Linked DNA regions of Paracoccus pantotrophus. The protein of the gene in region 1 interacts with the protein of each later gene in a pairwise test. Links are inferred from orthologs where the notes say so. Each region holds a gene or a part of one and is shown in the gene's direction. Other genes may lie near its edges.

Region 1 (2,973 bases):
GGATCGCCACCAGCGGGTCGCAGCCGCAGTCGATGGCATGGCGCACCACCCGATTCATGTGCCCGTCATGGACCAGCGTGCCGGAATGGCTGTCATCGGTACACAGGATGAAGAAGCGCGGGTCGAGCCCCTTTTCGGTGATCGCGGTGATCTGGCTTTCCACGTCATACCAGGCCGAGCCCAGCCGCATCATGCAGCCCATGCCCTGGCGCACGCGGGCGATGCCCTGCGCCTCGGTCGTGGTCTCGTGGTCGTCATTGGCGCCGCCGGCGACATAGGCGTGGAAGGGCCGGCCCAGGTCGGGGCTGGCGTAATGCCCACCCACCGTCTTGCCGGCGGCGCGGGTGGCGGCGATCTCGGCCAGCATCTGCCGGTCGCCGGCGGCAACGCCGGGAAAGTTCATCATCTCGCCCAGGCCGACGATGCCCTCCCAGCCCATGGCCTGCGCCACCTCGCCCTCGGTGATCGGCTGGCCGGTGGTTTCCAGACCGGGCGCCGAGGGCGCGCAGCTGGGCATCTGCGTGAACATGCTGATCGGCTGGAGCAGCGATTCGTCGCGCATCAGCCGCACGCCTTCGAGGCCCAGCACATTGGCGATCTCGTGCGGGTCGTGGAAGATGGTCGTGGTGCCATGCGGGATCACTGCGGCGGCAAAGCCCGCGGGCGTCAGCATCCCCGATTCGACATGCATATGCGCGTCGATCAGGCCGGGAACCATGTAGCGGCCCTCGGCCTCGATCACCTGCGTGTCGGGCCCCACGGACGGCCCGGCATCCGGCCCGACATAGGCCACCCGGCCGTCCGCCACGGCCACGTCGATGCCGGGGATCACCTCGCGGCTGTGGACATTGACCCATTGCCCGCCCCGGATGACCAGATCGGCGGGCGCCCGCCCCGCCGCCACCTCGACCAGCCGCGCCTGCGCCTCGATCCACGGTTTCAACATGCCTGCCTCCTTGTCCGTTGCCCCCAGATTGCGGCAGGGTGGCGCGAAAGGAAAGGCGGCGCGATGGAATGGAGCGGCGAGGCCAGCGTGATGGCGCGGCAAAGGCACGGCGAAAGCGCCGCGATCCTGACCGTGCTGACACAAGAGGCGGGGTTGCTGCGCGGGTTGGTGCCGGGCGGGGCCAGCGCCAGGCGGGCCGCCATGCTGCAGCCGGGCAACCGGGTCAGCCTGCGCTGGCGGGCGCGGCTGGAGGATCAGCTGGGCACCTTTGCCGTCGAGCCGGCGCGGGCGCGGCCCGGCCTGCTGGCCGGGGCCGATGCGCTGGCCGGGGTGAACGCCGTCACCGCGCTTCTGACCTTTGCCCTGCCCGAGCGCGACCCCCATCCCCGCCTGGCCGCCGCGACCGAGGCGCTCCTGGACCTGATGGACGCGGGCGGGGACTGGGCCGAGGCCTATCTGCGCTGGGAGATGCGGCTTCTGGACGAGCTGGGCTTCGGGCTGGACCTGACCCGCTGCGCGGTGACGGGATCGCGCGAGGGGCTGGCCTATGTCAGCCCGCGCTCGGGCCGGGCGGTTTCGGCCCAGGCGGCAGGGGATTGGGCACCGCGGCTCTTGCCGCTGCCCGCCATGCTGGGCGGGCGCGGCAATGGCGGGATCGAGGACGCGCTGGCCCTGACCGGGCATTTCCTGCAAGCGCGGCTGGCCGAGAGCCATGCGGGCAAGCCCCTGCCGCCCGCACGCGCCCGGCTGGTCGCCCGGCTTACTGCGCCGCGGCCCGCCAGCGGATCGTGACGTCCGGGCCGGTCATCACCAGTTCCTCGCCCTCGCGCCTGGCCTCGCGCACCGCGCCGAGCGCCTGGAAGAACGCATGTTCGCCGCCTTCTTGCAGGCAGGCGCGGCGCGTCGTGGCCAACGCGCCCAGGTCCAGCGCCGGCAATGTCGCGTTGTTGCGGCCGGTGAACAGGTTGCAGGGCCCCTGCCCCGAGACCGCGCCGTCCTCGGCGATGCGCAGGGTGGGCGTGCCCGAAACCTCGACACCCTCCACCGCGATCAACGTATATTCGCCGGGGATCTGCGCGGCGGCGTCCGGTTCCGCACCACAGGCGGCCAATCCCAGGGACAGCGCCAGCATCAGTTTCCGTATGATTTGCCTCCTTCCGGCTTGGGGATCATTCCTTGCGATAGCCCGGCTCATAGGTCAGGTAGGTCGGCCCCTTGATGGTCAGCACGCCGCCCTCGAAGGTGATGCCATCGGCCGCCGACAGCGCCTGGAAATAGCGCGTCTCAAGCCGGCCGGCCAGCCCGCTGCAGGCCATTTCCGTCGTGGTCAGCGGCCCCAGCGAAAAGGCCGGCGGCTCGGCGTTCTGCTTGGCTGAGTAATGGTTGCAGGGCGCCTGCCCCGAGATCGAGCCATCCGCCTCGATGGTCATGCCGACATTGCGCTGCGGCACGGTGTCGGAACCGATGCCGACCAGCACATAGGGGCCGGTCGGAATGGTCGAGCCCGGCACGTCGGGCGTGGCGGGCTCGCAGGCAGCAAGGCCGAGCGTGGCGGCGAAGGCCACGGAAATCATCGGGATGCGGGTCATGGGCAGCTCCGTTATGTCGCGTTGCTGCCATAATGCCCGAACCGCCCCCGCTGTCCAGCAGGGGCCGGAATTTCATCCTAGTCCAGTAGCCTGCGTGCAATAACCTGGGCCTGGATCTCGGCCGCGCCCTCGAAGATGTTGAGGATGCGTGCATCGCACAGAACGCGGCTGATGGCGTATTCCAGCGCAAAGCCGTTGCCGCCGTGGATCTGCAAGGCATTGTCCGCCGCCGCCCAGGCAACGCGGGCGCCGAGCAGCTTGGCCATCCCGGCCTCGAGGTCGCAGCGCCGGCCGTGGTCCTTTTCCCAGGCGCTGAAATAGGTCAGCTGCCGGGCGATCATGATCTCGACCGCCATCATCGCCAGCTTGTCGGCGACGCGCGGGAATTCAATCAGCGACTTGCCAAACTGCTTGCGGTCGATGGCATAGCGCATGCCG
Region 2 (2,755 bases), on another replicon or contig:
AGCGCCGCGCCCCCGATACAGCGCAGCGAGGCGCGGCAAGATGCACCGCAGGCTGCCGCGCCCCGCGCGCCCGTCGCCGCACGGCCCGATGGCAGCGCCGCGGCGCTCGCCGTCTCGCCCGATGCGCTGGCGGGATTCCCGGATTTCGAATCGGTGATCGACCTGATCCGGCGCATGCGCGACATGAAGCTCTTGCTCGATGTCGAGGACCATCTGCGGCTGGTTCGCTATTCGCCCGGCCGGATCGAGTTCCAGCCCACCGAACACGCGCCGCGCGACCTGGCGCAGCGGCTGGCAGAACGGCTGCGCGGCTGGACCGGCGGCCAACGCTGGGCGGTGACCGTGACCTCGGACCCCGGCCGGCCCACGATCAGCGAACGGCGCGCCGAACGCGAGGCCGAGGCCCGCGCCCGCGCCATGCAGAACCCGACCGTGCAGGCGATCTTCGCCGCCTTCCCCGGCGCGAAGATCACCCGGATCCGGCCCATCCCGGTGCCGGTTGCGGTTGAAAAACCGGCGGGCGAGGATACATCCCCGCATGAGCTGACCGAAGGCCCGGTGGCCGAGGTCGAGGAATGGGATCCCTTCGAGGACGAGGATTAGGCGATGTTCAAGGGCCTTGGCGACATGGGCGATCTGTCAAAGATGATGGAGGCCGCCCAGCAGATGCAAAGCAAGATGGCCGAGATGCAGGAGGGGCTGAACCGCCTGACCGTCACCGGCGAGGCCGGGGCCGGCCTGGTCAAGGCCACGGCGACGGCCAAGGGCGAGCTGACGGCGCTCGACATCGACCCCTCGATCTTCAAGGCCGAGGACAAGGAAGTGGTCGAGGATCTGATCCTGGCCGCGATCAAGGACGCGCAGCGCCGGGCGCAGGACAAGGCGGCCGAGGAAATGGCCCGCCTGACCCGCGAACTGGGCCTGCCCGCCGGCATGAAAATGCCCTTCTGACCGATGTCGACCGCCTCCGGCGACGAGATCGAGACGCTGATCGCCACCATGGCGCGGCTGCCGGGGCTCGGGCCGCGCTCGGCGCGGCGCATCGTTCTGCACCTGATCCGCCGCCGCGCCGGGCAGATGGCGCAGCTGGCGGCGCTGATGGCCAGCGTGGCGGAAAACGCCCGCGAATGCCTGGTCTGCGGCAATATCACCCAGGCCGACATCTGCCCGATCTGCGCGGACCCGGCCCGCGCCACCGGCGAGATCTGCGTGGTGACCGAGGTGGCCGACCTCTGGGCGCTGGAACGCGGCCGCGCTTTCCACGGCCGTTACCACGTGCTGGGCGGAAGCCTTTCGGCGCTGGACGAAATCGGCCCGGAAGACCTGCGCATCCCCCAGCTTATCGCCCGCATCGCCGAGGAAAACGTCACCGAGATCATCCTCGCCCTCTCGGCCACGGTCGAGGGCCAGACCACCGCGCATTACATCGCCGAGGCCCTGGCCCCGGCCGGCGTCGCCGTGACCGGCCTGGCCCAGGGGGTGCCGATCGGCGGGGAACTGGACTATCTCGACGACGGCACCATCACCGCCGCGCTGCGCGCCCGCCGCCAGTTCTAGCGGCGCCCGCAGAGCCGGGGCTCTGCCCCGGACCCCGGGGTATTTTTGAAACGGAGAAAGACGCGGGAAGCGAACCCAGGCTGCGCATGACAAAAGGGGCTCCGAAACCGGCGCCCCTTGGCATTCTTTGTTCTCCAAATACTCCGGGCTGAGTTGTGCTTCACTTCTGCACATGCATGAGGAGGTGGGATGGCAGGCTTCGATCTGACGGATCTCGAGCGGGAGGTGATCCGGCCTTTGTTGCCAACGAAGGTGCGCGGCGTGAAGCGGGTGGATGACCGGCGGGCGTTGAACGGCATCTTCTGGCGGCTGCGGACGGGGGCGCCCTGGGCGGACATTCCAGCGCGCTACGGCCCCTATACGGCTTGCGTGAACCGCTTCAGCCGCTGGCGCAAGGCGGGCCATTGGGCGCGCATTCTGTAAGCCGTGTCAGAGGCTTATGACGGGAAAGTCCAGATGATCGACCCGTCCTCGATCCGGGTTCACCAGCATGGGGCGAACCGCCCGAAAAAGGGGGGCGATCCCGTTGCATGGGGCGCGCGCGCGGTGGGCTGACCGCGAAGATCCACGCTGTGGTCGATGCCCGCGGCCGCCCGATCCGCCTGAACCTGACCGAAGGCCAGGCGCATGACGGACGCTCGGGGGACGATATGGTCGGGTCCATCGGCGCGGGCCGGATCCTGCTCGCCGGCCGGGGCTACGACCGCGACCGGCTGCGCGATAGGCTCGCCGAACGCGGTGCCCGGGCCAATATCCGTCCCATACCGACCCGGAAACGCTTTCCTCCCTTCGATCCGGTTCTCTGCCGCGCCCGCAATCAGATCGAACGGTTCTTCGGCAAACTCAAACATTTCCGGTCCATCGCAACGCGATACGACAAGCGAGACGACAACTTCCTCGCATCCGTACAACTCGCCTCCATCCGCATATGGTTGCGGAGATATGTGTCGGAACCAGGGTGTCAGGCTGTTCTGCCGAAGGCGGAAAACGTCTTCACCCTCGCCGCGAAGCACGCGACGGACGAGCCCACGGCTGAGGCCGGTGATACGGAGGATCCGCTTGATGGGCACGCCTTCCCGTCCCATGCGCTGGATCAGCGCGTTGGTCGGCTGGCGCCTCTGAAACCCTTGATATTGCAGCCGCTCTGCAGCGGTCAGGATGCCAGGGTCGAGGTCGGCATGATAGGCCACCTTGCGGA
Region 3 (2,806 bases), on another replicon or contig:
CCTATTACGCGCTGCCCGCCGGGGGCGTCTCGATGGGCACCGATACCATCACCGCGCAGCAGCCGGTGGTGGCGATGATCTTCGGCCAGTCGGGTCTGATGGCCGGCGCCTCGATCGCCGGGACGAAATACAGCCGCGTCATCCCCTCGACCTTCTGAGGAAAAACGCCAAGGCCGGACGCCCTGCCCGGCCCTGCCTTTCAGCTGCCGTGGATGATGCGGACGTAGTTGCGCGTCTCGCGATAGGGCGGCACGCCGCCGTATTTCGCCACCGCCGCCGGCCCGGCATTATAGGCCGCCAGCGCCAGCCGCCAGCTGCCGAAGGTATTGTACATCATGCGCAGGTAGCGCGCGCCGCCTTCCAGGTTCTGGATCGGGTCGTTCGGATCGACGCCCAGCTTGGCCGCCGTGCCCGGCATCAGCTGCGCCAGCCCCTGCGCGCCCTTGTGCGAGCGCGCCGACGGGTTCCAGCCCGATTCCTGCTGCACCAGGCGCAGGAACAGATCCTCGGGGATGCCGTGCTTGCGCGCGACGGCGCGGGCATGGGGCAGATACTGGCTGCGCCGGTTGCCGCGATAGGCGGGAATCGCGGTGGGGATGTCCAGTTCCACCACGCTCTTGGTCGAGGTGCCGCCGGGGCGCAGCCGGGCCGACTGCTGGTATTGCGCGGCCAGACGCGAATCCATCAGCCGGGTCTGGCGCTCGAACTGGGCCAGCCGCGACTTGCCGCTTTTCGCCTGCAGCCGCAGCCCGTCGGCCGCGGCGGGGGCGGCCAGCCCGGCCGAAAACGCCAGGACCATCACGGCCCGGCCCAACTGGCGCATCATCGCCCGATCGCGTGAAAGCATCATTCGTCCCTCATGCATGGCGTCTTCTTTTTTGGCTGCACTATAGCGCAAAGCCCGGCGCGTGCCGCAAGGGGATTTTACCGCGCGCCGGCGGCCGCGATCATCGGCGGATTTCCGCCTGTGCCCGCTGATGCCATTCCGCTTGCTCCCCCGCCCCCTCACGCGCTACACCCCGCGGGAACGAAGCCAACGAAAGGGACCGCAGCATGGCTGGCAGCGTGAACAAGGTGATCCTGGTCGGCAACCTGGGCCAAGACCCGGAGATCCGCAGCTTTCCCAGCGGCGGCAAGGTCGCCAACCTGCGCATCGCCACGTCCGAGACCTGGAAGGACCGCAATACCGGCGAGCGCAAGGAGCGCACCGAATGGCACACGGTCGCCATCTATTCCGAGCCCCTGGTCCGCGTGGCCGAGCAATATCTGAAAAAGGGCTCCAAGGTCTATGTCGAGGGCCAGCTGGAAACCCGCAAGTGGCAGGACCAGAGCGGCAACGACCGCTATTCGACCGAGGTGGCGCTGCGCCCCTTCCGCAGCGAGCTGCACATGCTCGACAGCCGCGGCGGCGGCGGTGGCGGCGGCCGCGATGACGGTTATGGCGGCGGCGGTTACGGTGGCGGCGGCTATGGCGGCGGCAGCTCGTCGGGCGGCAGTTCCTCGGGCGGCGGCGGGCAATCGCAGAACCGGCCCGATTTCGACGACGACATCCCGTTCTGATCGCGGGTGCCCAACCCGGTCCCACAAATCCCGGCCCCTCGCGGCCGGGATTTTCCGTTTCAGAACCGGCTCAGCAGGTCCGAGCGGAACGAGGCGTCCAGCCGGCGCATGTAGCTTTCGGCGCAGCACATGTGATCGTGCATGATGCGGGCCGCGGCATCGCCATCCTCGGCGCGAAAGGCGGCCAGCAGCTGCCGGTGGCTTTCGATATTCGCCTCGCCGAAGATCTCGTGCTCGCGCATGCTTTCGCTGCGATAGCTGACCAGGTCGCGCAGCATGCTGTTCAGGAAGCGGCACATGAAGACCAGGATCACGTTGTCCGAGGCCTCGCAGAGGATGTCGTGGAACTCGGTCTCGGCCCGGCGCACCAGGGCGCGGTCCTGGGCCGCGTTCGCCGCTTCGCAGATGCGGATGTTCTCTTCCAGCCGACGGAAATGCTCGGGCGTCAGCTTGCCGATGACGTTACGCGCCAGGCTGACTTCCAGCGACTGGCGCAGCTCGTAGACCTGGGCGAAGTCGATCCTCTGGAAATGCAGGTATTGCCGCAGCTGCTGGGTGACGATGTCGATCGAGGCGGGCTGGATCTCGGGCCCGCCGTTCGGACCCGAGAGCATGCGCACCAGCCCCTCGACCTCTAGCGCCTTCAGCGCCTCGCGGATGGTGCCTTTCGAGCAGCCGTAATGTTCCATCAGCGCGCGCTCATGCGGCAATCGGTCGCCGGGGCGCAAGCCGTCGCGGGCGATGCGGCGGCGGATGTCCTCGGCCACCTGGTCCGACAGCTTGATGCGGGTAAGCCTGCGTTCCTTGCCTGCCGGCGCGTCCTGATCCATGCGGTCCTTCAATCCTGCCAGGTTGTCCCCAGGTCCAGCGGATATATGGGCCGGGCGAGTTTTTTGAAAGCGAACAGATCGTAATCCGAGGCGGTTACGCCCGAGCTTGCGCATTCCACCACGGCTTGCGCAAGCGGCTCGAAGACCGGGCGACAATACATGCGCGATTTCAGGTGCAGGAAGCGCGCCTGCGCGGCGTCAAGCCCCAGGCAGGAAAAGCAACCCAGGTCCAGCGGCTCGTGCGGCTGCTCGCAGACGACGATGCGCGCGGCGCCGGTGTCGAAGGCGGCGGCGCGGCCCATCGACAGCTCCTGCCCGTGATAGATCGGCCCGGCGACGCGATAGCGCCCGTCCGACAGCGCCGTCACCCGACCCTTCAGCCGCAGCGGCGGGCGCGGCGCGGGCAGGCCCTCGGC

Evidence for each region.
Region 2: the proteins of recO (region 1) and recR interact in binary tests that used the Escherichia coli proteins (3 or more experiments, as listed by UniProt). The link is inferred for Paracoccus pantotrophus from one-to-one orthologs.
Region 3: the proteins of recO (region 1) and ssb interact in binary tests that used the Escherichia coli proteins (3 or more experiments, as listed by UniProt). The link is inferred for Paracoccus pantotrophus from one-to-one orthologs.

What each region holds. Positions count from the first base shown.
Region 1 is NZ_CP044423.1:1,480,115-1,483,087, forward strand. What follows is about bases 156-2,873. They hold recO (DNA repair protein RecO), read left to right. Parts: upstream 156-1,009; coding sequence 1,010-1,738; downstream 1,739-2,873. Other genes in these bases: ade (adenine deaminase), read right to left, coding at 156-946; ESD82_RS07170 (META domain-containing protein), read right to left, coding at 1,707-2,078; ESD82_RS07175 (META domain-containing protein), read right to left, coding at 2,116-2,535; ESD82_RS07180 (acyl-CoA dehydrogenase family protein), read right to left, coding at 2,613-2,873. Also shown: more of ade, read right to left, coding at 1-155; more of ESD82_RS07180, read right to left, coding at 2,874-2,973. UniProt on the Escherichia coli protein: Involved in DNA repair and RecF pathway recombination.
Region 2 is NZ_CP044426.1:860,441-863,195, reverse strand. It holds recR (recombination mediator RecR), read left to right. Parts: upstream 1-954; coding sequence 955-1,557; downstream 1,558-2,755. Other genes in the region: ESD82_RS14675 (YbaB/EbfC family nucleoid-associated protein), read left to right, coding at 607-951; ESD82_RS14680 (DNA polymerase III subunit gamma/tau), read left to right, coding at 1-603. UniProt on the Escherichia coli protein: May play a role in DNA repair. It seems to be involved in an RecBC-independent recombinational process of DNA repair. It may act with RecF and RecO.
Region 3 is NZ_CP044426.1:1,321,445-1,324,250, forward strand. It holds ssb (single-stranded DNA-binding protein), read left to right. Parts: upstream 1-1,053; coding sequence 1,054-1,560; downstream 1,561-2,806. Other genes in the region: ESD82_RS17055 (lipid-binding SYLF domain-containing protein), read left to right, coding at 1-158; ESD82_RS17060 (lytic transglycosylase domain-containing protein), read right to left, coding at 200-847; ESD82_RS17070 (FadR/GntR family transcriptional regulator), read right to left, coding at 1,620-2,390; ESD82_RS17075 (M81 family metallopeptidase), read right to left, coding at 2,399-2,806. UniProt on the Escherichia coli protein: Plays an important role in DNA replication, recombination and repair. Binds to ssDNA and to an array of partner proteins to recruit them to their sites of action during DNA metabolism. Acts as a sliding platform that migrates on DNA via reptation.